Regions from separate parts of the Paenibacillus sp. USHLN196 genome, predicted to be linked through region 1. Evidence: riboswitches for the same ligand, from Rfam matches in the RefSeq annotation. Region 1 holds a riboswitch; each other region holds the start of a gene.
What was found. Region 1 has a riboswitch for cobalamin ahead of cobJ (precorrin-3B C(17)-methyltransferase). Riboswitches for the same ligand answer to the same signal wherever they lie in the genome.
Positions count from the first base shown of each region.

Region 2: another riboswitch for cobalamin. It lies ahead of nikB (nickel ABC transporter permease); the one in region 1 lies ahead of cobJ (precorrin-3B C(17)-methyltransferase).
Region 3: another riboswitch for cobalamin. It lies ahead of WFI24_RS06550 (ABC transporter substrate-binding protein); the one in region 1 lies ahead of cobJ (precorrin-3B C(17)-methyltransferase).

Region 1 covers NZ_JBBCYH010000006.1:302,351-313,315, forward strand. The annotation lists gene WFI24_RS17020 (precorrin-8X methylmutase) at 1-307, opposite strand, end outside; gene cobK (precorrin-6A reductase) at 379-1,149, opposite strand; gene WFI24_RS17030 (sirohydrochlorin chelatase) at 1,146-2,396, opposite strand; gene cobJ (precorrin-3B C(17)-methyltransferase) at 2,616-4,547, opposite strand; cobalamin riboswitch at 4,893-5,082, opposite strand; gene WFI24_RS17040 (uroporphyrinogen-III synthase) at 5,291-6,121, opposite strand; gene WFI24_RS17045 (GerAB/ArcD/ProY family transporter) at 6,252-7,454, opposite strand; gene WFI24_RS17050 (hypothetical protein) at 7,488-7,709, opposite strand; gene WFI24_RS17055 (Ger(x)C family spore germination protein) at 7,702-8,901, opposite strand; gene WFI24_RS17060 (spore germination protein) at 8,906-10,501, opposite strand; gene WFI24_RS17065 (hypothetical protein) at 10,673-10,965, opposite strand, start outside.
Region 2 covers NZ_JBBCYH010000019.1:62,510-73,474, reverse strand. The annotation lists gene WFI24_RS30290 (RNA polymerase sigma factor) at 1-335, shown strand, start outside; gene WFI24_RS30285 (DUF4179 domain-containing protein) at 319-1,443, shown strand; gene WFI24_RS30280 (VanZ family protein) at 1,471-2,049, shown strand; gene udk (uridine kinase) at 2,255-2,887, shown strand; gene csaA (chaperone CsaA) at 3,000-3,329, shown strand; gene WFI24_RS30265 (ABC transporter ATP-binding protein) at 3,365-4,228, opposite strand; gene WFI24_RS30260 (ABC transporter ATP-binding protein) at 4,218-5,015, opposite strand; gene WFI24_RS30255 (ABC transporter substrate-binding protein) at 5,015-6,607, opposite strand; gene nikC (nickel transporter permease) at 6,622-7,455, opposite strand; gene nikB (nickel ABC transporter permease) at 7,456-8,394, opposite strand; cobalamin riboswitch at 8,588-8,779, opposite strand; gene WFI24_RS30240 (AraC family transcriptional regulator) at 8,857-9,684, opposite strand; gene WFI24_RS30235 (alpha-glucosidase/alpha-galactosidase) at 9,886-10,965, shown strand, end outside.
Region 3 covers NZ_JBBCYH010000002.1:706,340-717,304, reverse strand. The annotation lists gene WFI24_RS06585 (methyl-accepting chemotaxis protein) at 1-1,007, shown strand, start outside; gene WFI24_RS06580 (cobyric acid synthase) at 1,134-2,717, opposite strand; gene cobS (adenosylcobinamide-GDP ribazoletransferase) at 2,772-3,656, opposite strand; gene cobU (bifunctional adenosylcobinamide kinase/adenosylcobinamide-phosphate guanylyltransferase) at 3,653-4,213, opposite strand; gene cobT (nicotinate-nucleotide--dimethylbenzimidazole phosphoribosyltransferase) at 4,210-5,367, opposite strand; gene WFI24_RS06560 (ABC transporter ATP-binding protein) at 5,413-6,216, opposite strand; gene WFI24_RS06555 (FecCD family ABC transporter permease) at 6,213-7,259, opposite strand; gene WFI24_RS06550 (ABC transporter substrate-binding protein) at 7,256-8,254, opposite strand; cobalamin riboswitch at 8,698-8,844, opposite strand; gene WFI24_RS06545 (histidine phosphatase family protein) at 8,984-9,646, opposite strand; gene cbiB (adenosylcobinamide-phosphate synthase CbiB) at 9,637-10,617, opposite strand; gene WFI24_RS06535 (adenosylcobinamide amidohydrolase) at 10,665-10,965, opposite strand, start outside.

The sequences.
Region 1 (10,965 bases):
CATGCACATCTCCGCCGAAACCGCGAATGCGATCCTTGCTTACGCCAGCTTGGATCATCTGTACGTCAGCAATGACAGATTGTCCGGCGCGGAGCGCTGCAATTCCTGCTTGAATGGCATCCGGGTGGAACACCATGCTACGGCCCAGTTCGAAGTCAGCCGAGGCGTGAATAACACGCTGTACCACGGGATATTGCTCATCCGTGAAAGGATGCTCACCCAGTTCCTCCGTGATCATCTCAAAGCTTTTGCCCTCAATCTCCTGTGGTTGTACGGTCAACGGTTTAAATTCCGTTTTGAAATCCATATGCGTTTCACTCCTTCAAGTAGTGGTGTCATTCAAATATTCGTTATTCAAATTAAGACTATCGGGGTGTTCTACTGCACCAATACGCGCTTCAGCTCATCCAGTACACCTTCAAAATGATCAAACACCGTCCCAAATTCAGCCTCGGGGCGTGAAATCAGCACAACGTGAATGCCCAGCTCCAGTGCAGACTGGATTTTCTCATCCACTGCTCCGGTCTTGCCGCTCTCCTTGGTAACCATTACAGTCGTCGCATAGTGCTTGTACAAGGCTTCATTCATTTCACGGGAAAAAGGTCCCTGCATCGCAATAATATTGCGCTGTTCCACGCCAAGCTCACCGCATTTCTCCATATTGTCGAGACGTGGGAGCATGCGGGCAACGAGACGAATGTCCGGATCACCGAGCAGGTGCTTGGTGAAGATCTGCAACGTTTTGCTACCTGTGGTGAGCATGACGGAGCCCTTCAGCTCTTTGGCCTTGAGTGCCGCTTCATCGTAGGAAGATACAACATGAAGTAACGCATGATCATCGTATGCCAGGCCTGTCCGTTCATAACGAATGTATGGAATCCCCGCCTGTTTCGCTGCTTCCATGGCATTGGCATGTGCTTCTTCGGCAAATGGGTGACTTGCATCCACGATGGCACGGCTACCTTTTTCACGCACCAGTTCCACCATTGCCTCCACCGTCAAACGGCCTGTACGAACGGGTAATCCGGCTTCTGTTAGGCTATGCGCCGCACTGTCGGTTACAACGGAAGTCAGCACGTCTGTTCCTTGCTGCTGAATCTGTAAAGCTAGTTCCCTTGCATCACTCGTACCACACAACATGAAGATCATGGACGATTCACCTGCTCTGAAGTTGCTGCAACCTCAGCCTGATCGGGAGAAGCATCTTCCTGTACGGTTCCTTCGTGCTCGTGATGCGTATGATGCAACTCTTCATCATGATCATGATGATAATCGAGTGATGCTTGACGATCGACGGCAGCATGAGTGTGATCATGATCGTGGTCATGCATATGCGGGTGATCCTCGTGTGTATGTACGTGCTGATGGTCATGCTCATCAGGATGATGCGAGTGATCATGATCCGAATGATCGTGGTTGTGCGCATGGCTGTGTTCATGATGGTGATCGTGACTATGCTCGTGATCGTGATGATGGTGATCATGGTCGTGGTCGTGATCATGGTGATGATCGTGGTCATGCCCATGGTCGTGATCATGATGGTGGTGATGGTGTTTGGCTGCTTCAAGTCTGAACTGGCAGTTGTCACAGTTGGCTGTTACGCGTCCGTATAACCCCTCATGGGCCCGCTCCAGTACAAGTTCAACCAGCTTCGGGTGAAATCCGAAATATCCGCCAACCTCGACCTGAATGTCTGGATGTGCCGCTGCAAATTCCGCAGTCATTTCATCAATGCGCTTGATCAGTACGCCTGTAAACAGGAAATAAGGCATGATAATAATTTTCTTCGCACCCAGCAATAGACAGCGCTCTAATCCATCCGGGAATGAGGGCTGAGTCACGCCAATAAAGCTGCTTTCCGTCCACTTGTAAGGCAGTTTCTCCCACAACATCCGGGTCATTTTGAAAAAGTCACTATTGGCATCCGGATCACTGCTTCCCCGTCCAAGCACCAATACTGCGGTCTCCTCATCCGTCACTGGAGCAGGTGGAGCTGCTACCGCTGTTCCGCCTTGGGATGCCACGAGTACAGGTTGTGCCTCTTGCAGACGGGTCTGCATAATTTGAACGACTTTCTCATGAACACCGATAGGACGACCATATACGAATTCCACCTGCGGATAACGTGCCTTGGCACGATCAATGGCATTAGGAATATCAATCTTGGCATGACCGGCAGCAAACAGAATGATCGGCACCAACACGACACGTGTTGCCCCACGATCCACACAAGCGGTAACGCCTTCAGCAATACTCGGTCTGGTTAACTCCAGAAAACAGGTCTCCACCAACGTATTCTCCGGTGCCTTCGCTGCTACCTCACTTGCAAACTCCTTCAGTTCCCGGTTCCCCTCGGGGTCACGACTCCCGTGTCCCACCAACAATATTGCATCCATCTTCTGTTATTCCTCCCCCGCCTGACCCACAGATCAGGCTTTTCATATTCATTCTTCTGGCATTCCATTCGATACATTACTCGAAACATCAATCCATCTATGTCAGCTGAAATCCAGCGAATATTGCGAAATATTAGATACGTCCTGACAAGCTACACCATCACGTCTCCCCGAAGGAGGCGATTCAGTCAAGGACTTAATCAAGGACTTAATTAAGATTTAGTCACCGCATATCGGGTTTACTTCCACAGTGACCGGTGCATCCACATGGCGGAAGCCCTGAATCACGCCAACCCGCTTAAAGAATTTGTGGAATCGCTCGTTCGGATGGCCTTTTTCCTTGTAATCTGCCACAATGCGCTCCACAATCCCACCAATCTGGTCACCCGGAATTCCCTCCGCTACGGGCTGTGCAGGGTGAGCATTGCGTCCGAACTTCTTACCGCCGAGGAATAGGTCATATGCACCTTTGCGATACACGATGCCGATATCCTCCAGCACTGCCCCATAACATGCCATGCCGCAGCCATTCAGTGCCACACTCGTTTCTTTGGGTGCACCCAGTCCGCCGATCACCGCCTGCAGATGGTTTGCCATCGGGACAGCATCATCCTTCTCCATGTTGCAGAAGTCACAGGCCTTTACCTTGATGACATCTCCAATCGGTACAACGATAAAATTCGCTGCACGCAGCTCTTCTACCAGCGATTCAGGTTCAAAAGTCGGCACTCTCAAAATGATCTGGTGTTCCGGCGTGTACTCCAGTTCGCCGTCTTCACTTGCACACTGCGCCAGCAGCGCCATCTGGGCGGCAGTGAATTTCTTGTTGCCCACGCCGGGCGACACGCCGACTTCGAACAGCGGTGCCTTGCGCCCAGGCTCGGGCGCGGTGCGTACCGCCGTTGCGGTCGCAGCCTGCGGCGCACTTGCCGTGTGGCTCGGCGCTGCTGCGTCCAGCCAGCGGCTCGCCGATTCACTCGCGAGCGCTCCCCCTGCCGCGAGCCGCGTCAGCGCCTCGGCGGCGAGTGCAGCTGCGCCGGCGCGTGGCGCTTCTGCGACTGTGCGCGGAGCGGCCTCTGCCGCCGCGAATGCAGGTCGCTCGACGGCAAGCACGGCGGTGCCAGCGCTGCCGGCCGGGCTTGCCGCAGGCATAGCGGCAGCAGCCCCGGCGCCAGCGGGCGGCTGCCCTTGCGGAGCCGTGCCCGCTCCGGTGCTTGCGCCGCGAAGGGCTGGCTCCGCCTGTGGTTGCGCGGCCGATGCATCGCTGGCCGCGCTCTCGCCCGCTGCCTCGCCGGAGGCGGCAGCGCGGGCTTCCCTTGCGCCGAGCGACCATGGCTCGGCTTCCGTGCGAAGTCGCTCATGAGGTCTGAGCGACTGTTCCGCGGTGTTCAGCGTATATTTCCGCTGATACCCGCGCGGGGTGACCATGAGTCCTTCGTACATCATGGTCGAGGAGTTGCCGATAATCACCGTCGTCAGCATGCCGATATCATGATTCAGCATATCCTCCAGTGTGGTCATGACAACGTCCTGACGCTCACGATATGCACTCTTCACCAGACCTACCGGGGTCTGTGGGTCACGATAACGCAGGATCATTTCCTGTGTCTCCACGATCTGGCGTGTGCGTCGTCCACTGCGTGGATTGTACAAAGCAATGACAAAATCAGCTGATGCTGCGGCTTCGACCCGGCGAATAATGGTCTCCCACGGCGTGAGGTGATCACTCAGGCTAATCGTACATGCATCATGCATGACGGGGGCACCAAGAAGTGAAGCACAAGACTGAATGGCCGACACACCTGGAATGACCTCAACAGCAACACCTGTATCCGGCTTCCAGCCTTGCTCCATAAGCACCTCGTATACCAGACCCGCCATGCCATATACACCTGCATCACCACTGGAGATTACAGCAACGATCTTGCCCATCTCTGCCTGCCGGACCGCTTCTTGCGCGCGACTTACTTCCTCCGTCATGCCCGTGCGCACAATTGCTTGCCCTTTCAACAGAGGTCGGATAAGATCCACGTACGTGTTGTATCCGATAATAACCTCACTCTCCTGAAGTGCTTCGAGTGCCCGCTTCGTGATGTGTTCCATCGCCCCCGGACCGAACCCGATAATTAGCAGCTTGCCTTGACCTTGCATTGCTTCTCCTCCTTCATCACACTTGTCGTACGGATTAAACAGTGAAGAAGGACGGCTATGCCGACCTTCTCCCCAACTGTTAAGCGTGTTCAATTTCCAGCTCTGTTAAATTATTCCTCTGCTTCTATCCTTCCAACACTGGAGATCGTAGGGGCATCACTTTCATGGAAAACAAAAAAATCCCATCCTTATAACGGATGGGATACGCATGTACGTACACTCAAGAACACAGTCCCAGACTCCCAGAGGGAATCCTGTGACTATGTGGCCCAAGGGGGCCAGCCGGGCGAACCGCTCGTTCGCCCAATTCCTGATTCTTCGTACACCATTCCTTTCCGCGAAGGGTTCGGTGACACATGCAAGGTAGGTCTCCTGGCTCTGGATCATCAGCTTCCTTTTCTGTCTTCCCCGGCTATGCGAGTGACTTGGATCAAAAAGGGCTTCACCATTACAGTGGCGGGACCGCTCGGGACTTTCACCCGATTCCCTGTTACCTCTTGCTTTACGCAAGAGCACCTTGCTTGTTTTCATCAATATTGTCTTCATAATAACACCGCTCAGGAAATAATGTCCATGCTTATGATACTTGTCTCTTCTTCTATTTTCAGACAAAACAGAAAAAAGTCCTGATCCAAAAATCAGATCAGAACCCGGAATAACATATGCATATACCACTCGTTTTGAATCATCAAACTGCCGAAGGATTGAATTCGTTTATACTCATTGCTCGACTGTTTTTGCTGCTATTTGCGGATCTTGTCCGCATGTCCCGCTGCGAAGTAACGCCCGAGTTCAACGATGAGTGCGCCCATCTTCTCTTCCTCCGGAATCACCAGCGCCTCAATGCCTTCTTCTCGCATCGAATTCGCCGTCACTTTACCTACAGACGCAGGGATTACACCTTGTCTGAAAGCTTCCAGCATCGATTCGAGCTTATTCTGCGATGCCGCATATTGCGTCAGAAATCTAACCTGTGGTCCACTTGTGAAAGCAACAGCATCTATCTCGTACTGTACAATCTCATTCAAAAGCTGTTCCAGTTCAGCCTCTTCCGGTGGTACATGGCGGTAAGGAAGCACTTGGCGCACGATTGCTCCTTGTTCCTCTAACCATGCAACGAGTTTGGGAGCTGTCTCTCCATGAAGCTGCAACATCACCTTTTTCCCTGCGAGATCATGTGGGGCGAATTCACGAATGAGCCCGTCGGTGCTGCCATCGTCATCCCGTACTAGCGGCGTTAACTTGCGCTTTCTCAGTGCATTCACCGTCTTGTATCCTCTGGCCGCAATTGAGGATTCCGACAGTGCATCCAGTAATTTTCCCGCAACTTCCATATCCTCAGCCATTTCAAATAACGCGTCCAGACCCATGCCAGTGGTCAATACCGCCCAGTCTGGTGGGTCCGAGATCCAGGATACCAGACCATCCCTGATATTCCGATCATCCAGAAATACCGTTCCCTGTGCCGGTCGCACAAGCGGAATGCCACCCATTTTTTCAACCAGTAAGGACATCTCTTTCGACTTTCGTGGTCCTGTCAATGCTACACGTACACCTGCCAAATGTTGAGCCATTCATGTTCCCCCCGTTAGTTCAGCCGAATGTTCATCAGTCTGACTACAGTATACAGGGTACTTCTGCGAAGGGAAACTGCGCTTCCCCTCTTTTGGCCGTTTCATCTATAACGATTTTTGATGGAATGTATCAGGAAGGCTGGAGCTCCCCACCATGGGAATCCTTCCGTCTCTTCTCCCCATCCTTTCCTGAATCAGCCGATTTCTGCTCCTTTTCCTGCTTTTCTCGCTTGGATTGCTCTCCGAATTTCTGTTCGGAAGATTCATCTGTATCCTTTTTGCGAGGACGAAGGAAAAGAAACAGCACGAGAGGGAACAGTGCTTCAAAAACAATGGCAATCCATGTCCATTCCCGGGTAAAACGATTGAGCTGAATCGCGTTTCGGAAGAACCAGAAAGCACATACGAATCCAACCAAGGCCACCGGGCCTGTCATCATCTTTCCCGACACTTTCGGAATCATCCGCTTCAGTCCCCAGCAGACAAAGTATAGATCAAATGCAATCTTCGTGATCATGGTCGGCATGGTTGCTGCTGCCAGCGCAAGGTCAAACCGGTCCAGAAAATCACTGATTTGCAGCTGCCTTGCCAGCTCATAGGATGGGTATACCAGTCTGGAAGCAATAGGGACTCCGATCGAAGTTATCGTCTCCACAAGGATAAGCATCATTAGGAGTGCAGAGATGATAATTCCCCATAGAACCGACTTGAAACGAAAATCGCTTCCTTTGACTACAAATGGCAATGCAATCATCTCTCCATAAAAAGAAAATATGTACCAACTCCCTTTGCCTACTCCTGCAACATCAACATGAAAATATGGCATGAGATTATCCATATTTACCTGCTGAATAAGCATGAAAGGTATAATCAACGAGATCAGCAGAAACAGCATAACATACAATTCCGCCATTCCGATTAAGGAACCGAGTCCCCCTCGAACGATAAAGACGCCCATGACCACCAGAGATAATACAATGATGGAAATGGGTGTGTTCTCCAGTAGCGTTATACTTATATAGTCACCTGATAGTCGGATATCTCTTGCAAACACAAAGAAAAAAAATAAAATGTACAGAAATCCCATTACTCTCCCCAAAAACGGGAATCGCTGAACAATGGATTCGAACAGATCCTGATTGGGAAATCGTCGCTGGACCCGACTTATTAACCATAGAGATACTATCATCACAAAAACAACGGGCACATACGAGAGATAAGCATGCTGCTCCGCGTAGAAAATGGCCTGAGCGTGGGGCTGAATCAGCGTACCTGTAATACTGAGTATCAGCACGAGCAGCACAATCTGCCGATGGGTCACACTCTGATTCATACAATACCTCCTTTCCGTCAGTTAATCTGCAATCTATGGTAAAGGTAAAAATCGCTGAATAACGTGGCTTATCCATACCGTGACAAAAACCGTTTTACTCAAGTGAGTGACATAGAACCAAATGACCGTTCCCAATGCAATCAGACCATAGGATATCCAGCGATTAATGGCTGCTGCCTGCTTCATATGTCTGAAATCCATCAAGATGACCACAATTGCCATGCCCAGATAGGTAAACAAAAGCGGTTTAATCATGTACGACCTCCTCCTCCACGACACCGATCGGTTTATTGATTACTCCTACATTTTCAATAATGACATGGGGAATAACGGTTACCTCAACTTCAGGATAAATGACTTCCCATCGATCCTTCATCTTGTCCCATTCCGCCGGCAGGTGCTGATGGATAGATCGACCGATTCCAAGAATATCGGCATGATACTTCTGCTGAACCAATCGGATGCCTTCCTCAATATCTGACTTTATTTTCTTGTGGATGGCGTCATTTAACTTTAATATCTCATCCTCCCGCCGGTCACCGTAATTCGATTCGTTATCGACAATAACTCCCTTGGCGTACATTTGAATGCTCACCTTAACCTTGTCATTCTTGACACTGGGATGCAGCGAAGAATTGTTCTCGTTCAGTTTAATGAATATATCTCCTTCTCCCCCTGGAGCCTCGACCATAACCTCTGGTGCATTGGCCTCACCCATGGCCAGAATCAGTGCATCTGCCGGTGCTTTATCGATCATGCCTACCAGCTTGTCTTTCTTGAAAATGGCCAATCCATCCATCTTGATGTTCGTTTTGGGGTCCTTCCAGTTCTTGGGCACAGTGTCAACAACCGAAGCTATGGGCAGAAAAGGATCTACGCCTTCGCTAAGAATGGAATCTATAAACGTCTTGAGCGAGCGGGGATTTCGCATATTTAAAAAACACAATTCCCGTACCATCTCAGATGGAAATTTTTCTATAGGTGCATCAGTATCCATGACCTTATATGCTTCTCCTCTTGTCACAACCGGCAACGCTGAGAAACGATTGAGCGGATAACGTGTCATCAAATCCAGCATAGGGGCAACGCCCTCCCTCGCCAAATCCTCACCGATTAGCAGAGTACGCCGATGAGCGTAATATATTTTGCGTGAGAGCGCCTTTTGCCCTTCTAGAGATGTTCCGTGAAAGGTTTTGGCTGTATTGGACAATATGAACCAGGATTTATCACCACTTGTGCCTCCTCCTCCTCCTTCACTACCCGAAGAACCAGATTGTCCTGGAAGAGCAATCTGCAGACTGGATCTGTAGTTTTGTTCCTCCTTATCCATAGCGACACCAATTACAAAGGCAACATCGTTTATTTCCTCTCGATCCCAGCAACCTGAAATGAGAGAGGTACATAACAAGAGAGCTATAACTGCCCGGTATTTATACATAAATTGCATGGGTTTACCACCCTTCCTCTGCTTCGGGGGAACCATTGATCTTCTCATTCATCCGTTTCTGGTTATCATGGACGGTAGATGGACGATTGATCATTTTCCACCACGGCACACGAATGAGAATATCCTTGGTATCCGTTTTGCTGTATGGGCTAAGACCCGACAGATAAGGCACACCAAATGAAGTCATCTGGGTCAGATGCACCGAAATCAGGACCAGACCGATCACGATGCCATACAGTCCAAACATGCCAGCCAGTAACATGATTGGAAAACGCAATAGACGAACGGTAATCGCAAAATTAAACCGCGGAATCGTAAATGAAGCGATACCTGTCATGGATACGATAATAACCATCGGTGCAGATACAATCCCTGCCTGAACGGCTGCCTGCCCAATTACAAGTGCACCCAAGATACTGACGGCCTGCCCAACCGTTTTCGGTAACCTGACTCCTGCTTCACGAAGTGCCTCGAAGGATAGCTCCATGATGAGAGCTTCAACCAGTGCCGGAAAAGGAATAGCTTCCCGTGCCCCGGCAATACTCAGTATCAATGTGGTTGGCAGCATGTCCTGATGAAATGTCGTAATAGCGATGTACAGTGCTGGCAGGAATAACGCAATGGCTACGAACAAAAAGCGAATCCAGCGCACCAGATTACTGATAAAGAATCGCTCATAATAATCCTCGCTGGCTTGAAGCATCTGCCACATCGTGACAGGGGCAATCAGTGCAAATGGCGTACCATCGACCATTATCGTAATTCGACCTTCCAGTAGATTGCCTGCTACTGTATCCGGACGCTCCGAATAGTGCATCTGTGGAAAAGGAGAATACGGATGATCCTCAATTAACTCCTCGATATACCCACTCTCCAGGATGCCGTCGATTTTTATTTTTTCCAGGCGCTCCTTAACGTCCTGGACCAGCTTTGGGTCCGCGATCCCTTCCAGGTAAGTCAGAACGATATCGGTTTTGGTTTCGGTACCCAGCGTCATGCTCACCATCTTGAGGGCAGGTGTCTTCAATTTGAAGCGTAATAATGCTGTGTTCACTCGTAATGTTTCCGTAAATCCTTCCCGCGGCCCCCGAATGACCGATTCCGTCTGAGGTTCCTCCACACCGCGTCTTACGCCACCTTTGACATTGAACATCCAGGCTTCGGCACTTCCATCGACCAACAGAAGTGCGGAGGATGCAAGGACACCTTCTGTCGCAGCAGCCCAAGTCTCAACTCGTTTCACCTGCGTCAGCTCTACGCGTGTATCATCCAGTGGAACATCAGGTTCGTCTGTACGCTGCTGTATCAATCCACGAATAATCGGACGCAGCATGTGATCCTGAATATCAGCCGAATTAACAATACCTTCGATGTATACCAGCAGCCCTTTCACTTCAGGCGTGATCATGACATTACGGAAAACCACATCCGAGCATTCGGAGAAGATCTCCTTAATCGCCAGAATCTGAGTCTCATGTACTGCGCTGATCGGCTGCCGCAGAAAAGGCGGGGACGGCAGTCCCAGAGGAACATGTTTTTTTTCTTCTGAAGCTGATCCCGAAGTTCTGGACTTGTCTTTCCCTGATGTTTTGTCTGCCATATGCCGTCCCTCCGCTCTGTTTTTTATACAAGGTAGCTTGTGCCAGAGAGCAGGGAATTATGTGGTCTTTTTTGCAAAATGAAGAATGCATTCTCCGAATACAAACAGCAAAAAGGCCTCTGTATTCACAGAGACCTTCTGGGATGTTCCAATTCTATCGTTACTTACACGTTAATCGGCAAAATAATCTTCAGGGACATAACGAATTTCTGACTTCGCATAGATACGTAGCGTGTGACGCTCCTCGTCATACGCTACTCGCTCACCCTCTACGTAGTACCAGTGCTTCAAAAGGGGCTGATCCTTGCGTTGGACGAATCGAAATACATTCAGTTCTTGTCTGAGCTCCAGGATCTGTTCCACGGTCTGCTCGTCCAGACCCGTCACGGTAAATACGAAACCTGTGCCCTCCTGCTGGAATCGATAGGACAGTGTATCTGTTTTGCTGTTTGCCAAACCTCGAC
Region 2 (10,965 bases), on a different contig from region 1:
TCAAAACGTGGATATTCCGTATCCTGATTAATGAATGCAACACGCTATTGTCCCGCCGCTCCCTCTCCACATCCTATGCAGAGGTGCCCACAAAGCAGGAATCCTCCAGTCCCTTCGATGAGGTAGATATGAGAGAAGCCGTTGATCGGCTTGACGAACAAAAGAGAGTTGTCATCGTGCTGCATTATTTCGAAGATCTCTCCCTGCGGCAGGTAGCAGAGGCGCTCGATATATCCGAAAGCGCGGTGAAAATGCGATTAAGCCGTGCACGACAGGAGCTGTATCACAAATTCAAAAACTTTCGGGAGGTAAAACTACATGTCAAACCCGTTTAATATCGATCAGGAATTAAGAGAACAGACGAAGGAGCGACCCGTCATGTCAGAAATGGTACGCAATCGAATCGATGCCACGCTGGAATCACTGCCGGAAGCAACCATGCTGAATTCAGAACAATCTCGTAATCCTCGTCTTCATAGAGGTCTGCGTCGTACAGCCGCAGCAACGATTGCAGCGGGAGTGTTAGGTATAACCGTCTTTGCCTCTGGATTTGTGTCTCCTGTCATGGCTGATTCTCTACGCAGCATCCCGCTGGTTGGCAGTCTCTTCAGCTCTATTGAAGCCGATATGGGATTACGCACTGCAGGAGACGAAGGTCTGACGAAATTCGTAAACAGCAATGTATCGTTCAAAGACGTGAAGCTGGAAGTGAAGGAGACCGTCTATGATGGTACTCGTGCAGCTTTTTTGGTTCATGTCACTGCACCCAACCTGAACAATGGTGAGTATGACAATGGCAAGGACATCGTGAAGCTTAGCGATGGAATGGATAATGTCTTTTTCAACGTCAATGGTACAGACCAGGAGGGCGGCTTATTCTACGGCCCTGCAGGACAAACGCAGCCGGATACATTACTGTTCGAGCAAGTAATCCCCGCTAACCAGGCTGCTGCCGGACTGCCAGATCAGTTCAACGCAAAGGTCACATTCACTTTGCAGGGCATTGATCACGAATTTGAGCTGAACATCCCGTTCACGAAAACGACTGAGGATATCCAGCATATTGAACCCAACGTCATCGTCTCCAATGATCTGATTACCGCATCCGTTATGGAAGCACAGGTTACGCCAATTACAACACGTCTGTCCACGGTGATCTCACTTCATGGTAAGAGCATGCTCACGGCTAAAGATGAAGAGCAATTACGAAATATAGGGTTTGCAATTTTCGATGATCAGGGTCGGCAATTGACCGCATTAAATGCGGAGGGCTTGTATGGGGGTAATCAATTAAAATCTGAACGGATCTATGCCACCACACCTGGCGACTCAGCATATTTGGTCGTGAAGCCATTTGAGATTGAGGATGATTTTACGGAAGAGATTAAAGATCGGCAGTTCATCAAGGGAATGGACATGAAAATCGAGCTGAATCAACCGTAACCATCTATTCATAAAGGAGTTTTCTTCATGTCTATTCAACATACGGTTGAGTCCATAACTGTACTGGGTCCACTATTTATTTTGTTCCTGATTGCTCTGGTGTTTTACACCAGGGCAAACCAGATCAGGTACACGATAAGGCAGTACATCTCGATCATTACATTTGCTGTATATATTCTGGCGGTTATGCATTTTGTCTTCTTCCCCATCGACGTCAATATGGGTATGTATGCCAATCAGACGCCATGGTACAAAACCATTCAGTTCATTCCCATGCTTACGTTGGATATCCCCAGTTTTGCACTGAATATGCTGTTGTTTATGCCATTCGGCTTCATGCTGCCTCTGATTAGTTCTTCGGCAGACTCAGTGAGAAAAGCTGTGCGGAGCGGATTAATCTTCAGCTTTTCCATCGAAATGCTGCAGCTCATCCTCCGGATTACTCTGGGTAATGGCCGTACTACGGACATAAACGATCTGATCGCGAATACAGTCGGCAGCATCATTGGTTATCTCATTTTTCACAGAATTACAAAACTCGCGATAGGCCAGCGGTTCATGATCCCATGGAGGCTACCGGGTCGCTTCCTTTCTAAACAATCGTAGTCGAAATCAGTCTCTCTTCCATTCGGATTGGATTCAGGCAAAACATGGTCACTTCCCTCAGATGAAAAAAGTAAAGTGCTGTGGTACAATGAAAGAATTGTGTATTCACAGACAGACATGTGGGTAAAGGTGCTAAAATTGATTCTGAATCAGTGCTCTTTATCCATGATTATGCTGCCATTCTAGGGAGGCTTATGGAACAACCATGCTCATTATTGGTATCGCCGGAGGAACCGGCTCCGGTAAAACGACGGTAGCTCGCTCCGTCATAGACCGTCTGGGATCAGGTAAGGTTACGTTTATATCCCAAGACAATTATTACAAAGACCAGTCGCAGCTCACACCTGAGCAACGCCGACTCACCAATTACGATCACCCGTTTGCATTCGATAATGATCTGTTGATTGAGCATCTCACCCTGTTGAAAAAAGGCCAAGCGGCGTATGCTCCCGTATATGACTTCACCATAGATAATCGTGCTGCCAATGAGACGGTTGAACTGGCACCGAACCATATTGTCATTGTAGAAGGATTGCATGTGCTGATTGACGAACATCTTCGCAGTCTGATGGACATCAAAGTATTCGTTGATACCGATTCCGATGTGCGGATTCTACGTAGAGTGCTGCGGGACATTGAAGAACGCGGACGCACGATCCAATCCGTGTACAAACAATATCTCGAAACGGTAAAACCAATGCACGATGCTTTTATCGAGCCATCCAAAAAGTATGCTGACATCATTATTCCAGAAGGCGGACATAATGAAGTAGGCATTCAGATGTTATCCATCCTCACCGAGAAATACCTCACCGGAGAGAATTGGAACGGCGCTTAATTTGTAGCAAAGCAACACAACAAAAAATCCAGGTTACGATACAGCGTAATCTGGATTTTTTGTTGATTTTTCATTTATAATAGTCCCCAATAGTTGAAAGGAGATCTACCCTATGGCTACTTTTGAAGAGTTTATGCAGCATGACATCCGGGTTGGTACAGTGGTGGAAGCCGAACCCTTCCCCAAGGCTCGCATTCCCGCCATTAAAATGACGATCGACTTCGGACCACTTGGTCTTAAACGCTCCAGTGCTCAGATTACCCAACGCTACACGCCTGACATCATGATCGGCAAACAGGTGATAGCAGTAGTTAATTTCCCGCCTCGGCGGATTGCCGGATTTGTCTCTGAAGTACTCGTACTGGGCGGTGTGCCTGGTGAAGGTGATGTTGTCTTGCTCTCACCGGATAGCCCAATACCTAATGGAACAACGATAGCCTGACTTTATTTGGAGTAACGATAACCCGCACGTCGGTGTTATCCTGACAGACTTTCCTGAAGAACCCCCATCCGTCCTTGTTCCTCTTCCTGCTTCTGCGCCTTCATCTTATGCTTCATTTCTCTCACGGACAAAACCGAGGCCATTAGGCTCCGGGTATAGGGATGATTCGTTGAGTTGGTCAGCTGCGAACTCTCTACGACTTCAACGACTTCCCCCTGGTACATCACGGCAATTCGATCGCTGACCTGTTGCACCACCGCGAGATCATGCGATATGAAAATAGATGAGATGCCTGTTTCCTTTCTCAACTCCAGCAACAGATCCAGGATCTGCTGCTGAATGGAAACATCCAGTGCAGAGGTAGCTTCATCGAACAGGATGATGTCCGGCCGAACACCAATCGCACGAGCAATAACTGCTCTCTGCTGCTCTCCCCCGCTCAGTTCATGTGGATATTTACCTGCCGTCGCAGCAGACAATCCCACCCGTTCCAACAGCCTGAGCACTTCCTGCTCAAGTTGTTGACCCTTCATTATTTTATAATTGATGAGTGGCTCCCGGATAAAAGCTCCAATCTTCATTCGCGGGTTAAAGATAGCCGAAGGCTCCTGGAAGACCATCTGGATCCGCTTTCGTTGAGAGCGTAGCGCCTTTCCGTTCAATCGCGTAATATCTTGCTGACGATAGCAAATCTGTCCTGACGTCACTCGTTCCAGATGGGTTACACATCTAGCCAGTGTGCTCTTCCCGCTACCACTCTCCCCGACAATCCCCAGACACTCCCCCGGATACAGCTCCAAATGAACAGCTTTCAGTGCACCGACTGCCCTATGCCCCTTTAACTCGTAGGTTTTGCTCAGATTTCTTAGTTCCAGAATTGGTAACTCCTTATGATCCATGAACATTTCCCTCCAATTCAGGTACAGCACTCAGCAGTTTGCGAGTGTATTCATGCCGAGGTTCGGATATGACGCGGAAAGTCTCTCCCATTTCAACCAAGGTACCACCCTGCATCACACCAATTCGATCCGCCATATGAGCTGCAACGGCAATGTTATGCGTTACGATGATCATGCCTGTCCCTTGCCGGGAGCGAAGCTCGCTCAATCGGTTCATCACTTCATTCTGTGTCGTCACATCCAATGCACTGGTCGGCTCATCTGCAAGTAAGAGTTCAGGTTCCATCGTAACTGCCATAGCTATCGCCGTTCGTTGTTTCATCCCCCCACTCAGCTGTGAGGGATAGGCACGCATGATTCGTTCCGGATCTCCCAATCCCATGTCCGAGAGCATATTCATAGCCATGGTCTGAGCTGCTTTTCTGGACACGGTGAAATGAGTACGAATCGCTTCGATATACTGACTACCGATGCTGCGAATGGGATTAAGATACGAACCACTGTCCTGAAACACAATGGCAATCCGCTTCCCACGCACTCCCCCCCAATCCAACCGCGACTCACCTAGAAGCACTTTTTCCTGAAAAGAGATCTCTCCCCCGGTGTACTGACCACCTTCTGGTAATAGGCCAAGTAAAGCCCGAATCAGGGTCGACTTTCCGCTGCCACTTTCACCTACAATCCCGATAATCTCCCCCTTATTCATGGAGAAGGACAAATCCCGCAGTGCCATAGAGTCATCCTTATAGGTTACGGAAAGGTTGTTGACACTAAGCAATGGCTTCATTACTGTCCAACCTTAATATTACGATCCAGTAGATAGAAATCGATGGGATACATCGTCGCACCTTGCACGTTGCTTTTACTCACAATATTAATCGGGGTATAGGTCAAAAACATATATGCTGCATCGTCCAGAATCATCTGCTGAGCCTCTGCCGCGAGGGCATACCTTTTCTCCACGTCAAACTCGGAGTGAAGACGAGTAATTACCTCATCCAGCTTCGGATTGCTATATCCGCCTACGTTCCATTCCGCGCCCGTCGTGAAGTAGAAATCCAGAATATACTGCGGGTCACCCGTGATACCTGTATTAATACTTGTTAAAGCGAGATCGTAATTCCCGCTCTTCTGATGATCGGTCAGATCCTCATAAGAGGTCATCTCCAACTGAACGCCAATCTCTTTAAGCTGGGATTGCATCGCAGCAGCCACAATCGAATCTGACTCGTAAGCGGAGTTGAGAATCAGCTGTAACGACAGCTTCTTTCCATCTTTTTCACGAATGCCATCGCCATCTGTATCCTTGAAACCAGCCCCATCCAGCAACTGTTTGGCTTTCTCCGGTTCGTAATCATATCCTTTGATCTTGTCATAGCCAAAAGGCAGTGCTGACGTGAATGGTCCTTTGGCTGCCTGACCGCCCACCAGTGTATTCGCGTACATCTCCCGGTCAATACCATATGAAATCGCACGGCGAACCTCCGGATCACTCAGCAACGGATTGGTTGTGTTCAACCATACGAATTGGGTACGCAGGCTGGGAATTTCGTCAATGGTGTATTGACTCTCGTCCTGGAATAATGCCAAACTGCTGCGCCCCACGTTACTTGCTACATCAATCTCTCCGGACTGTAGGGCAAGGGCGCGCGTGCTGTCATCCTTGATATATTTCAACGTCAATGTGTCGACATCTGCCGCACCACCCCAATACCCGTCATACTTTTTCACCTGAATCTCCTGATCCGGCGTATAACCCGTTACCATAAATGGCCCGGTAGCAATAGGCTCGCTCTTGAATTTGGATGTATCTGCACTGGTATCCACAATGATAAACAGTGGCTCAGCAATATTACCAAGCAGGGACGCATAAGGCTCTGTCGTCTTGATTGTCAGATCTTGTCCCTCAGCAGTAATCGAGGCCACTGGCACAGTCGCTTGTCCTCTCTCGTTTAGCTCAATGGAGCGTTCGATCGATTTTTTCACCGCGTCTGCAGTTACCTTATTTCCGTTATGGAAGGTTACACCCTCCCGAATATGAAAATGCCACGTCGTGTCATCAACACGTTCCCACGTGTCTGCAATTTTAGGAACCAGCTTCATATTCTCGTCAAACTGAATCAGTGTCTCACCAATCGCTGCACGCGTGAGCGTCCAGCCGTTCCATTCCTCTGCCGGGTCCAGATTGCTTCCAAGCCAGAACAGGGCCACATTTAGATGAGTTGGTGCGCTTGCAGTCTCATTGTCGGTAGCCACCGACTTTCCCGTTGCATCAGACGAGGTCGATGGATTATTGGTGGTGCCACAAGCTGCAAGCAAGAACACAACGAACATGGATACGATGGTGAGCAGGATCGATTTTGGAAAATTCCTCTTCATTCTGGTTCCTCCAGTTAAGCTGTATTTTTCTTGGGATCAAGCACGTCTCGCAGGCCGTCTCCCAGTAAATTAAAAATAATAACAGTGCTAAATATCGCCAGGCCCGGATATATCAACAGCCAAGGCGCAGTCTGCAGATACCTTCTGCCTTCATTCAACATGGCACCCCACTCGGGGTTCGGTGGCTGCGCACCGAGTCCGAGAAAAGATAATCCCGAGATGGACAGCATCATGCCACCCACATCCATCATCGCCATGACGATGAGTGGTGACATCATATTGGGCAGGATCGTCCTGCCAATGATCTGTATCTTACGTGCTCCGCTGAAAGCAGCGGCAACGACATATTCCTTTTGCTGAAGGGAAATCACCAGGCTTCTGGCCATCCGTGCATACTTCGCCCACCAGACAACCGACAATGCCAGCACCGTATTGAACAATCCCGGCCCAAGCATTCCCACCACAGCGATCGCAAAAATCAGGCCCGGAAATGCCATTAGTGTGTCGGACAACCGCATGAGAATCGTATCCGTCACACCGCGAGCGAAACCGGCGATAACTCCAATCGCTACACCGAGTACAAATACAATGCCAATCATCATAAAGGTAAGCAGCAGTGAGGTTCGCGCTCCGTATAGCAGACGGGACAATACACAGCGACCTAGCTGATCGGTTCCGAGTGGATATTCGGCGCTGGATGGCTGCAACACTTTGGCAAAATTCGTTGCAAGTGGGTCGTGTGGTGCGAGCAGCGGCGCAACCATGGCGAGAATAATCCAGAAGACGGTTAGAGATAACAGGAATGTGAACCAGCGATTTTGTAGTAATACATGTCTGAAGACTCTCATCTATACATCCACATCCAGTCGGATTCGAGGATCACGAAGATGTGTCCATACATCAACCAGCAGATTCAGTGTGACATATATGATCGCCATCCAGATGACATACCCCTGAATCAGCGGATAATCCCGTGTAAAAATGGCATCCACGGCCATCTGACCAACGCCAGGCCATACAAATAAACTTTCGACAATGGCTGCACCACCTAACAAAGCACCTGTCGTCATACCCATAAGGGTAACGATCGGCAGCAGGGCATTGGGGAGAATATGACGCAAAATAATGATCGACTCCTTCACACCTCTGGATCTTGCTCCGATCACATAGTTCTGGCTTGTCTCCTCAAGCAGGACCGTACGAATCTGTCTGCTGTACTGGGCAACAAGTGGAATCGCGAGTGTACATGCAGGCAGAATCAGACTATTCCATCCGGATTTGCCCATCACCGGCAGCAGCTTCAGCTGTACGCCGAAGACCAACATGAGCAACATACCCAACCAGAAGCTGGGCATCGATAATCCGGCAAAAGAGAACAAACGAATAACAAAATCCAGCCATTTATTACGATAGACAGCCGACAACATCCCCAATGGAAAGGAAACCAAAATAACCAAAATCATAGCGCTTCCTGTTAGCCAAAGCGTTGCCGGAAGCCGTGCCATGAGCACATCCAGTACTGGACGATTGTATTTATATGACGTACCAAAATCTCCGGTCACCACCTGTCCCAGCCATGTCCCGTATCGATAGAGAAAAGGCTCGTCCAATCCAAGCTCTGACCTCACCTGCCTGACCAGTTCATCGGATGGCGTTACCCCTGTAGACATGAGCATAAGTCTGGCTGGATCCCCAGGAGACAGATAGGTTAGCAGGAATGTCAGAAACGTGATGCCGAACAATACGACAACCAGTTGTAATAAACGCTTAACGATATATCTGCTCAAGTGCTCAAACGTCCTTCCCCAAAACTTTATGTATGTGCCATGATGTTCTCCGTCCACAGCTCCGCTGAAATCGTATAAATTCTATCAAAAAAGGCGACCCTCTCCGTGTTACTGGATGAGGACGCCTTAAATAAACAGATTTTCAGAAAAAATCATGCTCTCTAAACACCTTCCTATCTCCCGTAGGGTACTACTGTGTTTGTTAAACCTGGCAGGTCTCCTGGCTCCAGAATCATGGTCATTGCAGCTCCTTCCCGGTCTAAACCAGTGGATTATCGCTACTTGACTCCTCTGTTACAGTGGCGGGACCGCGCCGGTATTACACCGGACTTCCCTATTAAGCTTTCACCCCGACGGGCGAAGCACCAAGTTCCACATATTCAATTGCACTTCTGTATCAGTATAGCGGGACGACGATTAATGATCAAAACTTTTCTTTCAAATTTGAAACACTGGATACGTCTAACCGCGAATTCTCGAACCCTTCGGAGACACACCCGTCACACGCTTAAACATCTTTGAAAATAATAATGGGTCCGTATAACCCACCGAATGGGCTACTTCACTAACGGAAAGTCCGGGGTTCTGAAGAAGATCGGCAGCACGATTCATACGGTATTCCAGAAAAAATGACTGTAGCGACTTGCCGTATCGTTCCTTGAACAATCCTGACAGATATGTGCGGTCCAGCCCCACGGCGTGGGCAATATCCAGAATGGAGGTCCGCTGGCTGTACCTGTTCTCCATAAACTGAACTGCCTGCCTGATGTACTCTTCTTTGTTCGAAAGAAGCTGTCCCTCCTCTTCCTCTACCGGTGACGATGAGATCAACTCCGCTATCAGGCGGTACAAGAGACTTTGGTTCATCACATCCCCTCCCGAATACGTGGAGGCCTGAACCATCTCTGAGTACAGGCGCTCCATTGTATTCGTATCACGGGCATCATACACTGGATGCTCCGGGCTCAATCGGGCACGTTGCATGAATGCCTTGGCTTGCACACCTTTGAATCCAAACCACGAATACGTCCAGGGATCCTTCGGATCTGCCTCATAATGAATAAGCGTGTCCGGGAGTATGACAAAACCCTGTCCCTGAGTCAACTTGTATTCTTGGTCCCCCATGTACACGATCCCCCGTCCTTCATGGATGTAGTGCACAATGTAAGAATCGCGTACACCCGGTCCCCAATAATGCGCAGGTTCACATGCCTCCCACCCGAAAAACAACAAAATCAGCTCCATCTGTGTCCAGCCTGCGCGAACCACATTCATCTCAATGCGACTCATTTTTCGCCCTCCATCCTACTTCGTTCCACTTACCTCTTCATTCAATCTATTTATATTATAACAGCTAAAATACTTCTATATTAGTTGAAAGCGGGAACAAAAATGGGATTATGACATGTTTGAAAGGGGTTGAGCCATAGTTATATGCGCCGAATCGGCCTATAGTTGGGGTACAACATTTTTCAGGGAGGCTAAACTTAAATGAATAAAATTACGTTCCTCGGTGCAGGCAGCACCGTCTTTGTTAAAAATGTATTGGGTGATGTCATGATGACCGAAGCACTGCAAGATTTCGAGCTGGCACTATTCGATATTGATGCTGAACGCTTGAGCGACTCAGAGCGTTTGTTGACCAGTCTGGCCCGTTCGATTGGAAGTCGTTGTGTCATTAACGTGTATCATGACCGCAAAGAAGCGCTGCGCGGAGCCAAATATGTCATCAACGCCATTCAGGTGGGTGGGTATGATCCATGCACCATTACGGACTTCGAGATTCCGAAGAAATACGGACTGCGTCAAACGATTGCAGACACACTCGGTATCGGCGGAATTTTCCGTAACTTGCGGACGATTCCGGTCATGCTGGATTTTGCCCGGGATATGCAGGAAGTATGTCCGGATGCATGGTTCCTGAACTATACCAACCCGATGGCCGTGCTTACCAACGTCATGAACGTACATGGTGGGATCAAAACCGTAGGATTGTGTCATAGTGTGCAGGTATGTGTACCGCATCTGTTTGATGCACTGGGGATCGATCAGACGGGTGTCGTAGCCAAAATTGCAGGCATCAACCACATGGCATGGCTGCTCGAAGTTACAAAAGACGGGCAGGATCTGTACCCCGAGATCAAACGTCTGGCGAAGGAAAAACAGAAGGAACAGCATGATGACATGGTTCGTTTTGAGCTGATGCAGCGTTTTGGCTATTATGTAACGGAGTCCTCCGAGCACAATGCTGAGTACCACCCTTACTTCATCAAACGGAATTACCCGGAGCTAATCGAACGCTTCAACATTCCACTGGATGAGTACCCACGCCGCTGTGTGAACCAGATTGAAGGCTGGAAAGAGATGCGTACCAAACTGTTTGCCAGCGAAAATATTGAACATACCCGCAGTCGGGAATACGCATCGCATATTATGGAGGCTATGGAGACGAACCAACCTTACAAAATTGGCGGCAACGTCATGAACAACGGACTGATTACGAATCTGCCACGCGAGGCATGTGTCGAGGTACCTTGTCTGGTCGATGGATCAGGGATCAGCCCTACGTAC
Region 3 (10,965 bases), on a different contig from region 1:
GACTAGAGATCAAAGGTAAAGATGAAATTGCCCAGCTTGCCGCTAGCTTCCAGACGATGACGCATAACCTGAAAGAAATGATTAGCCGTGCCTTGTCCACGTCCAATGAAGTTGTATCAGGCTCCAATGACCTGCTTCAGCGGGTTGAATCGATGTCCGGTATGGTTCGAAACTCCAGCCGCTCCGCAGAAGATGCAGAAAAAGGCAGCATCAGCATTGCGTCAAGTGCATCCGAGAACGCCAGAGCTATGGAAGAAATTACGCAAGGTATCATGCATATTGCTTCTTCTTCCGCTGAAGTGTCTGACCAGATTAGTGAAGCAGCCAACGAGGCAGTTAACGGTAACCGACTGGCTCAGAATGCCATTGAGCAGATGGAGCGTGTAGGCCAGACAGCAAGCGAATCGTTGCGTTATGTGGAAACCATGAATGAACGTTCGGTAGCCATCGGCACCATTGTTGCTTCCATTTTTGAGATCACCAAACAGATTAACATGCTGTCACTCAACGCCTCCATTGAAGCAGCACGTGCCGGAGAGCATGGCCGCGGATTCGCTGTTGTTGCTGGAGAAGTTCGCAAACTTGCCGAGCAATCCAAGACAGCCACCGAAGAAATTTCGGATTATCTGGGTACCATTCGTGAAGACGCTGAACGTTCGGTTGACGCCATGAACCGCGTAACCCAGGAGATTGGTTCAGGCACCACTGTTGTTCAACAGGCAGGTTCAGCGTTCCAACAACTGAATGAATTGATCCAAAACGTCAATCTGACGATCCAGACCGTCTCTGCTTCTACACAACAAGTATCTGCTGGTGCTGAAGAAGTGAGTGCATCCGTAGAAGAAACGGCACAGATTACGACCAAATCCCGTGAGAGCATGTTACAGATTGCTTCAACAGCAGATCTTCAGCTCAGCGAGATGGATTCCCATTCGAATACAGTTCGTCATCTGCATGAACAAGCTGTAGAGCTTCAATCCGCAATGAAAAATTTCAAAATAAACTAACAGGTTAACCATTAACCTATCATCACCTGTTTTAAACCTCATATAATCATAGGATATACAATACCCCCATGCCGCTAACATTCCGTTTCTAGAGAACGGGTTGTCAGACATGGGGGTATTCTTGTTTTACTCTGGTGCTTGAACACCCATAATCTCATACACACGCTTCATATCCAATGACGAACGCAACGATTCGGCTACCCGATCGAACTCCATTTCCTTACGTTCATGCTCATTATATGTCTCCTGAAGCGGAGGCAATCCTTTTCCTGCGCGTAAGGCATTCAGCCATGAACGTCGGAATAGATCACTTTCAAACAAACCATGCAGATAGGTCCCCCACACACTGCCATCCACTGTGCCCCAGCCTTCATGGAATGCTTCACCACCTGGATGGGAGATTTCAAATAGTGCGGTTACACGTTCAGGCTCATGGCACTCCGTAACGCCCATATGAATCTCATATCCGTTAATGGGTAATGGAGATACCTCCACATCTGGTTCACCATACAGCCGAATCGGATTCTGAGGTTGTACTCTTCCGGAAGCCCTGACTGTCTGCTTTTCCTGAAGAAACGTTGTGGATAAAGGAAGCCAGCCCAGTCCCGTCGCTTCCTGGATCTGATTCGCCTCCACAGCAAACGGGTCCTTCAAATGTCGTCCAAGCATCTGGTATCCGCCACATATCCCAACGAGTTGAACGTTCTCACGTTCGGTCTGGCTGGCAATCGCTTGCTCCAGTCCTGACTCACGCAGAAACGCCAGATCCCCTATCGTATCCTTCGTACCAGGTAGAAGAATGGCATCCGGACTACCCAATTCCTCTGGCGAGGTCACGTAACGCACATTCACATCCGGTTCACGGGAAAGTGCGTCAAAGTCTGTGAAGTTGGAAATTCTCGGATATCGGATCACTGCCAGATCCAGATCTGTCTTGCCGGATTTCCCATGACGCATGGAGTCCAGCACGACGGAATCCTCCGCTTCAATCTGAATATCTCTTATGTAAGGTAATACCCCCAATACTGGAATGCCTGTCCGTTCTTCAAGCCAGTCGAGTCCCGGCTGTAACAGAGACAGATCGCCGCGAAACTTGTTGATGATAAAACCTTTCACTCGCTCGACCTCATGTGGTTCTAGCAGCTCCAGTGTACCGACAATAGAAGCAAATACGCCGCCCCGATCAATATCGGAGATCAGAATCACCGGTGCATCCGCCCAACCTGCCAGATTCATGTTCACGATATCCCGGTCCTTCAGGTTAATCTCCGCAGGACTGCCTGCTCCTTCCATCAGTACCACATCGTATGTGTCCCGCAGCCGATTCAGCGCATCCATCACCGTCTGCTTCGCTTCAGGCAGGAACTTCTGCCGGTAATCTGATGCACTCATCTGGGCAAAAGGTACACCGTGTACCACGATCTGCGAATGCATATCGCGCACAGGCTTGATCAGAATCGGATTCATATCCGTCGTCGCTTCAATACCGCAGGCTTCAGCCTGAGCTCCTTGGGCCCGGCCAATCTCCTTGCCGTCTTCTGTGACGTAGGAATTCAGTGCCATGTTCTGTGACTTGAACGGGGCTGGCTTGAAGCCATCCTGCTTGAATATACGGCACAGCGCCGTTGTAATCACGCTTTTCCCCACATCCGATGCCGTCCCTTGCAGCATAAGTACTGCCGCCGGTTGTTGTACAGGCGTATCTTCCATGCACCATCACCTCAGTCTCCTGTTATGTCTCACCTTACTTATTCCGTACGTTTTTCACAGCCAAAAGAGTCCCTGAAGCACGCTCAACACCGTGAGCAAAACCGCTTCCAGCAGCTCATTCATCGCTCCGTACGTGTCTCCTGTAAGTCCGCCCAGCCTTTCACTGATGCGTGCAGCAACGAATTTACCAATGATGTAACACGCAAAAGGTACAACAATGACAGCAGACACAGGATACAACCACCATGGCAAAGTTCCCAGGCTACTCATCATGGCATCTGCGATGCCTATATCCGGCCGAAATATCCATACAGCAGCAAACGTAATTACACCTGCAAGAAGGGTCAGCCCGACCGCAGAGCTGCGCGCACGCTGGACTTCCCTCCGCTCACCCAATCCTTTGAATAAGACGGCAAGTCCGTCATCTCCACGTGCATTCGGCCAGGCTGAGATGGCATACACCATGAACCAGCGACTCCAGATCATGGGCAGGATCAACAGCGCACCATACATCCAGTTACCACGTGCGATAAAATCTGCGATCAAGGCTGCTTTCATCATCAGCAGCAGGACGCAGGCGATCACGCCCATCGCCCCTACACGGCTGTCCTTCATGATTTCCAGCATCCGCTCACGGGTACGATAGCTGAGCAGTCCATCCGCCGTATCCATCCAGCCATCCAGATGAAGGCCTCCAGTGAGCCACACCCATAATGTTAAGGTTATTACGGCAGCGGGAAAGGCGGGAAGTACCGCACCAGTTAAAGCACCTGCGAGCCAAACGCATAGTCCAATCGCTGCACCCACCAGCGGATAATACACGACACTTTCCCGCAGTAGCGGCGGGACGAAGTCAATCTGCGTTTTTACCGGAAATCGGGATAAAAATTGAAAAGCGGCCGCAGCCGCATGTTTACGTTGATGAGTGCGATCTGTCATAAACGATACTCCTTGCTTTTCAGCTCAATCGCAATGCCTACAGTCACCAGGAACACTTCACGGCATATGGCAGCGATTCGCTGATTCAATATGCCTGCCAGATCCCGATATTTTCTGCCAAGCGCATACTCTGGTACAATACCATCGCCCACTTCATTCGTAACAAGCACAAGCAGACCCGGGTAGGACCTGATTGCTTCTACCAGTGTATCCATGTGATCTTGCAAAACCTGCTCATCTTCGTGTTCATGTGCAAGCAAAACATTGGTCAACCAGAGCGTCAGACAATCGACCAGAATTGTCGGTGCAGAAGTACCCGTATGGTCTTCTCCCATGCGTGTAATGAGTGCCGGTAATGCGAGCGGTTCCTCCAAGGTGTGCCATAGATAACCTGATGCCTCGCGCTGATTCTGGTGCAGACTTATACGCTCGCGCATCTCATCATCATATGCCTGAGCCGTAGCCACATACCAAGCCTCTGAGGAACGCTGCATACAGAGACGCTCGGCAAATGAACTTTTACCACTACGCGCCCCACCCGTCACCAACACACTCATAGCGATACCTCTCCTTGAACCGTCGAAGCACCTGTAACATCAGTGTCCGCTACATCACCCTTGCGTGCACCCGCGTCGGCATCCGAAGCCTTATTCGTTCCATCGGATACTCCTGCACTTGCAAAAGTCGCCATCTCGTTCAAAAGTAGACAGGCTGCATCAATCAGATGAAGACTGAGCACACCTCCGGTTCCTTCGCCCAGTCGCATATCCAGATCCAGCATTGGTTTCAGCTCGAGTTCGCGAAGCAGGGTTGCATGTCCACTTTCATGCGAGGTATGAGAAGCAATCATATAGGCTGTGCTCACGGGAGCAAGCTGTCTTGCAATCAAGGCAGCAGCAGTGGAGATGAATCCATCCACGACAACAGGACATCCGTTTGCAGCTGCAGCAAGAATGACACCGGTCAGTCCGGCAATCTCCAGGCCACCCACCTTGCAAAGTACGTCCAGTGCATCTTCCCTATTCGGGGAATTCACACGAAGCGCCTGGCTAACCACGGCGGCTTTCCGCTGCAATCCCGCATCATCAATACCCGTTCCTCGCCCAACCGCTGAAGCTGGTGCGATCCCGGTTAATGCACACATCACCGCTGCACTTGCGGTTGTATTGCCGATCCCCATTTCCCCGGTAACGAACAATTGTGTTCCCTTTCCCACCTCTGCCGATACGACGTCAACCCCTGCAAGAATGGCTTGAATCGCTTCGTCGCGAGTCATTGCGGCACCCTTTGCCATGTTGGCCGTACCTTTACGAACTTTACGGGAAAGCAAGTCAGGATGTTCCAGATCGGCATTAACCCCGATATCCACACAGATTACATCGGCTCCGGCGTGGCGGGCAAGCACATTAACTGCAGCCCCTCCAGCCAGGAAATTAAGGACCATCTGCGGCGTTACCTCGGCTGGGAAAGCACTGATACCTTCCGCCACCACGCCGTGATCTGCGGCCATGACAATGACGGCTCTGCGATCCAAATGTGGACGAGCCTTGCCAGTGATTCCTGCAAGACGAATAACCAGCTGTTCCAGCTTCCCCAGACTGCCGGGTGGTTTCGTCAATGCATCCACATGTGCGGAGGCTTCCGCCGCAACTTCTTCATTAGGACCCACGATCCGACCCAGTAACTGTTCCAACACCTGTTCATTATTCATACAGCCAGCACTTCCTTCTTCAAAATATGGGTTGCCCCGCTTCATTCATTCCTTCTCCCGCCGCAGCAAGAGCTGAGGTATTCCATTATCAGGATGAATCACCATCGCAGGTTTCACGCGAAAGATGTCCTGAATAATCTCCTCGGTCATCAAGGTGTGGGGCGTTCCATTCCCCACCACTTTGCCTTCTCGCAGCGCCAGAATGTGATCGCAGAACTGCGCAGCCAGATTCAGATCATGCAGCACAGCCACAATCGTAATTCGGTTCTTTTGCCGCCACGTCGATAATAACTCCATAAATTGCAATTGATATTTGATATCCAGAAACGTAGTGGGTTCATCCAGCAATAATAACCTGGGCTCTTGAGCCATGACCTTGGCAAGTGCCACCCGCTGACGCTGTCCTCCACTAAGTGCATCCAATGGCCTTTCAGCCATATCCGTCAGTCCCAGCTCCTCCAGTACCCGGTCAACCACAGCCGCTCCATCTGCTGATTCTCGCCCAAGCCAATTCTGGTATGGATAACGCCCCATCTCCACAACATCCCTCACAGGATAGGAAATTGCAGGCAAACCATCCTGTTGTAACACAGCGATCATGCGTGACAGATCTTTCCGACTGTAAGAGGCAATATCCCGGCCATCAATATGTATACTGCCTGCGCTTGACTGTTCCGTACCGGCAAGGAGCTGGAGCAGGGTAGACTTGCCACTGCCGTTTGGACCGACGACACCCCACCAGTCCCCCTCCGTAACCTGCCAGTCTACCGCGTCCAGGGCTTGATGACTGCCATACAATTTACCTGCCTCACTAACCGCGATCAGAGCTTCGCCCAAACCAGCACTCATGGCATCATCCCCTTCCGCAGTTTCTTATTCCGGTGTAGCAGATAAGCGAAGAATGGTGCACCTACAAATGCCGTCACCACACCGAGCGGAATTTCGGTCGGTGCCAGTAAAGATCGAGCAATTGTGTCTGCCCAGACCATGAAGATGGCGCCGCCAATAGCAGACAGTGGGACCAGCAATCGATAGTCAGGTCCCACAAGCAGTCGAAGAATATGCGGGATTACCAGTCCTACGAAGCCAATAACGCCGGATACGGAGACCGCTCCTGCGGTAAGCAGTGTTCCCACAGCAAGCACGGACAGCTTCAGCCGATCGACGCCAACCCCGATATGCGCAGCTTGACGTTCGCCGAGCGCCAGAACATTCAAGGAACGTGCCCGGCTCCAGAGAAAGATCAGCCCTAGCAGAAAATACGGGAAAAGGATGGCCGTATACGACCACCCACGCAGAGCCAGACTTCCCATCGTCCAGTATATAATTTCATTAATGGTCTGTTTCGACATCGTCGACAGGAAGGATACCACCGCTCCCAAGAAACTTTGCATCACTACACCAGCCAGAATCAGGCTATGCGTTGGTATTTTGCGTCCTTCACGAGCCAGGGACATGACGAACCATAATGTTAATACACCCGTCAAAAACGCTACCAGTGGCAACGTCCAGATTCCGATCAGTGCATACTGCAATCCGAAGAATATCAGAAAGGCTGCACCCACCGAAGCACCGGATGATACGCCCAGGGTGAACGGGTCTGCCAGCGGGTTCCGAAGAACCCCCTGGAATCCCGCACCGGCAATCGCCAGCGATGCGCCCACGAGCACGGCAAGCAGTACACGCGGGAATCTGACTTTCCATATAATCTGTTCGGCTGCTGCACTCCAGTCGGGTGTGATCCAGTCTCCCACCCATGGCAAGTGATGAAGCAGAATACCTGCAATGTCACGAATAGGCAAGGAAACCGAACCGATACCCGTGCAGATGAGCACGGTTAACACAAGCAGCGCGATTCCTGCCGATGCGTACACGGCCAGTTTTTTACTCATTGGAACAGGTCAGGATAGATCGCTTTGGCTACTTCTTTCAGTCCTTCGGTTACACGAGGTCCTGGACGACTGAGCAGATTGGCATCAAGGCCAATGACTGCATCGTTCTTCACAGCCGTGATTTGATCCCAGCCACTGCGAGCTTTAATGATCTGATCCAGCGTTTTGGAGTTTTCATCAATGACATCATTTGCATACAGAATCACATCCGGGTTCGAGGCAATCACATTTTCTTCGTTGATCTGGTACCAGCCTTCTTTGTCCGAAGCAATATTGGTTCCTCCGGCTACCGTGATCAGTTCGTCCATAAACTCACCTTTACCTACCGACCAACCTGGGGAGAATTCAACATATACATTTTTCTTCTCTTCCGGCTTAACTGCACTCACGGCTTCAGTTACATCTGTTACATCCTGTTTCATCTGTGTGATGATCTCTTGAGCTTTTTCTTGATGATCCGTGATTTTACCGAATGTTTCGATATTGTTCATTACATCATCGATGGATTTTGGATCGGTTTTGAAAATGGTAATGCCCAGATCACGCAGTTTCTTCACTGCATCTTCGCTCATCGAGATACCTGTGAATACGATATCAGCTTCAGCCGCAATGATAGACTCTTCGTTGGGTTTGGATATGCCACCCATCTTCGCTTTGGTCGTTGCAGCTTCAGGGTAATCATCATAGTCGGATACCCCTACAATCTGCTCGTCCAATCCAAGTGCGAATAACGTTTCGGTCTCAGCTGGAGACACGGATACAATTTTGGCTGGTGCCTTGTCAAATGTGAACGACTCACCTGTTGCATCGGTAATTGTAAGTGGATATTGTGTTTTGAGATCTGTCTGCGCCTGTCCTTGGGACTGCTCCTGTGCTGGCTGCTGTGAGGTACCTGTGCCCTCGTTCGTTGTTGCATTGCCACATCCGGCCAAAGCCAGTGCGAGTGCCGCTGCACTCAGCAGTGACGCTACGCTTTTCCAATTCTTGAAATTCATTCTGTTATTCTCCCCTTCTCTATTTGTGCTATTTTCTTGCATCGTGCTAAACTTTTACTACCCTTGCCTTGGTGTTCCTCTACAAGTTAAACCCATCAATTTTACACAAGGCCACTCCGATTGCAGTACCATCTTCCGATCGCTGTTATCCCCAGATTTTTTGATTCCCTTTTCGAAAGGGAAAATCCGGTGATAAGCGTATGCTTCCGATATAGCTTTCTTGTAGAAAGCTTTAAGCGGACACTTCGTTTCTTCAGATCGGTTCTGCACTCTTCGTTAACGTGTAAAAGTTCGGTTCATCTTACATGAACAATAAAAAATCCCCAATCCTTACGTCTAGGATTAGGGATGACGTCTCGCATATGGCGATCTGTACATGTCCAACGTATTGTTGTGCATGCACATAGAACTGCCCGAAACGCTGTCCTTTCCTCGAAGGAACACCGGTTTGAACGTCCAGGGCAGGTAACCTGACTTACAGGAATTGTTCCTGATTTACAGTGGCGGGACCGTGCCGGACTTGCACCGGCTTCCCTATTTCACCCGTATGCCATCCATGACTATATTGAGCCATGAACCATTACTGCACGCACGCGGGACCCTTGGTCGCTGATATGGTTTAACCATTCAAGTGAGCAATCTGCATTCATATGCAGGCATTATTGCCTGTCACACGAAACTACAGTGCTGTCACACTTCTGTTGTGATTATAGGTTATATTGCACATCCTTACAACCCGATTCCCGGAAAAGCCACCCTCGTGCCAACCCACTGATCTCCATGTTGTTCCAGCCGTACCTGTATCGCTTGCCCCGGAATCACCTGCGTATCCCAGAATCCCAGATCGGCAATGAGACGAGATAATGCATACCGGATTACACCACCGTGGGTTACAACAATAATGGTGGGCACTTCACCCTCAAGAGAGAGCATGGACGGAGAATACGACCATATGCACTCCTGCAGAAATGAATCGATGCGCGCAGTAAATGCCTGCCATGACTCCCCTTCGGGCGGGGTGACGTCCTGTGGAGCATCGATCCAATCCCGGTACTGTGGGTTGTCCTTGAGTTGATCGTACGTCAATCCTTCCCATTGACCAAAATCAACCTCTCGCAGGCGCGGGTCCAGCTTGACCTGCTCCAATGGACAAGGCCTGATCTGTGCAAGCGTCTGCTGACAACGGAGCAGATCACTGCAATATACCGTATCCCATGAGACGTTGCTTAATTGCTCGCGTAGCGAAGCCAGTTCTCTTTCTGCATCAGGCAGCAAAGCGATATCGGTATGCCCCAGATATTTTTTTTCCATATTCCACGCGGTTGTGCCATGACGTATAAACAGAATATTTTTTCGCTGCTGTGATCCATTCTGCTCTACAGTTACTTCCATAACAAAGTACCTCCAGCAAGCCATATTCCCAGCGTCACCAATGTACACAGAACTACAAAGGAACCCGCCGACCAGAACATGAGACGTGTCGTTCGCACAATATCCTCTGCTGCCATAGGACGTGTTGCCTCACCCATATAGGCACGAAAAGAAGCTACGCCATGATACACGTTGTGTCCCCCGAGTCTGATCCCCAGTGCTCCGGCCACCGCCGATTCGGGAAAACCACTATTCGGACTTGGATGCAATCTGGCATCCCGGGTCACCATATGTGCTGCGCCTTTGGCATCCAGTTTCATGACCCATGCACCCACGATCAGCAGGATGGCGGTGAGCCGTGCGGGAATCCAGTTTGCCCAATCATCCAGACGGGCGGAAGCCCAGCCGAGATGTAGATACTTCTCATTTTTATAACCAACCATGGAATCCAATGTATTCACGGCACGATAGGCCATCGCAAGTGGCGCGCCACCAATTAACGCATAGAACAAAGGGGACACGATGGCGTCCACAATATTCTCGGCTACCGTCTCCACCGTTCCTCGCACGACCTCCGGTTCATCCAGATGAGCTGTGTCACGTCCAACAATCATACCAAGTGAACGTCTTGCAGCAGGCCAATCCTTCTGAATCAGATGGCGATACACCTCCATGCCTGCATCCTTCAAGCCTTTAGAAGCAATCGTAGTCGCAATAAGCACGATTTCAGCCACTACCGCTACGACAGGATGAATGAGACCCAGCACATATACGAATGCCCAAGTGATTATAAACGCCCCACCCGCAATCAGCAGTGGAAATAATAGACCAGTTCTCTTCAGCCCGGAATCCGTGCTCACACGGGAACGAATGCTACGCTCTAGCGCAGAGATCGCTTTCCCCATGCCGATCACCGGATGTGGAATCCAGCGTGGATCACCGATGCATCGATCAAGTATGTATGCCCCTATCATAATCCAGGCACCCGCCATTCCCGTCCAGAACGGCCAGGAGACCAGTTGTTCAATCTGAAATGTCATTACACTCTGTTCCTTTCTTTCCACTGCTGTCCGGCTTGCAGGCTTTCCGTGATCGTGTCATAGACCAACCTGCCAATGGCCGCACCAACAACCGTCGCCGTTCCTGCGTAAGCAATTAGCGGCTTGTGCTCGTCCACCTGACTCACCGCAAGTACAATAGCATCCGTTGTCGTCCCAGTGGCCAGCAGCCCGTTCTCCGAGTCCGCAACACCGAAATCAGCCAGCGCCGCCGCTTTGGCTTCCACCGCAGTCTGGACGGCATTCACCATGGCTCCAGATGTCATGCGTCCGTTCAACCAT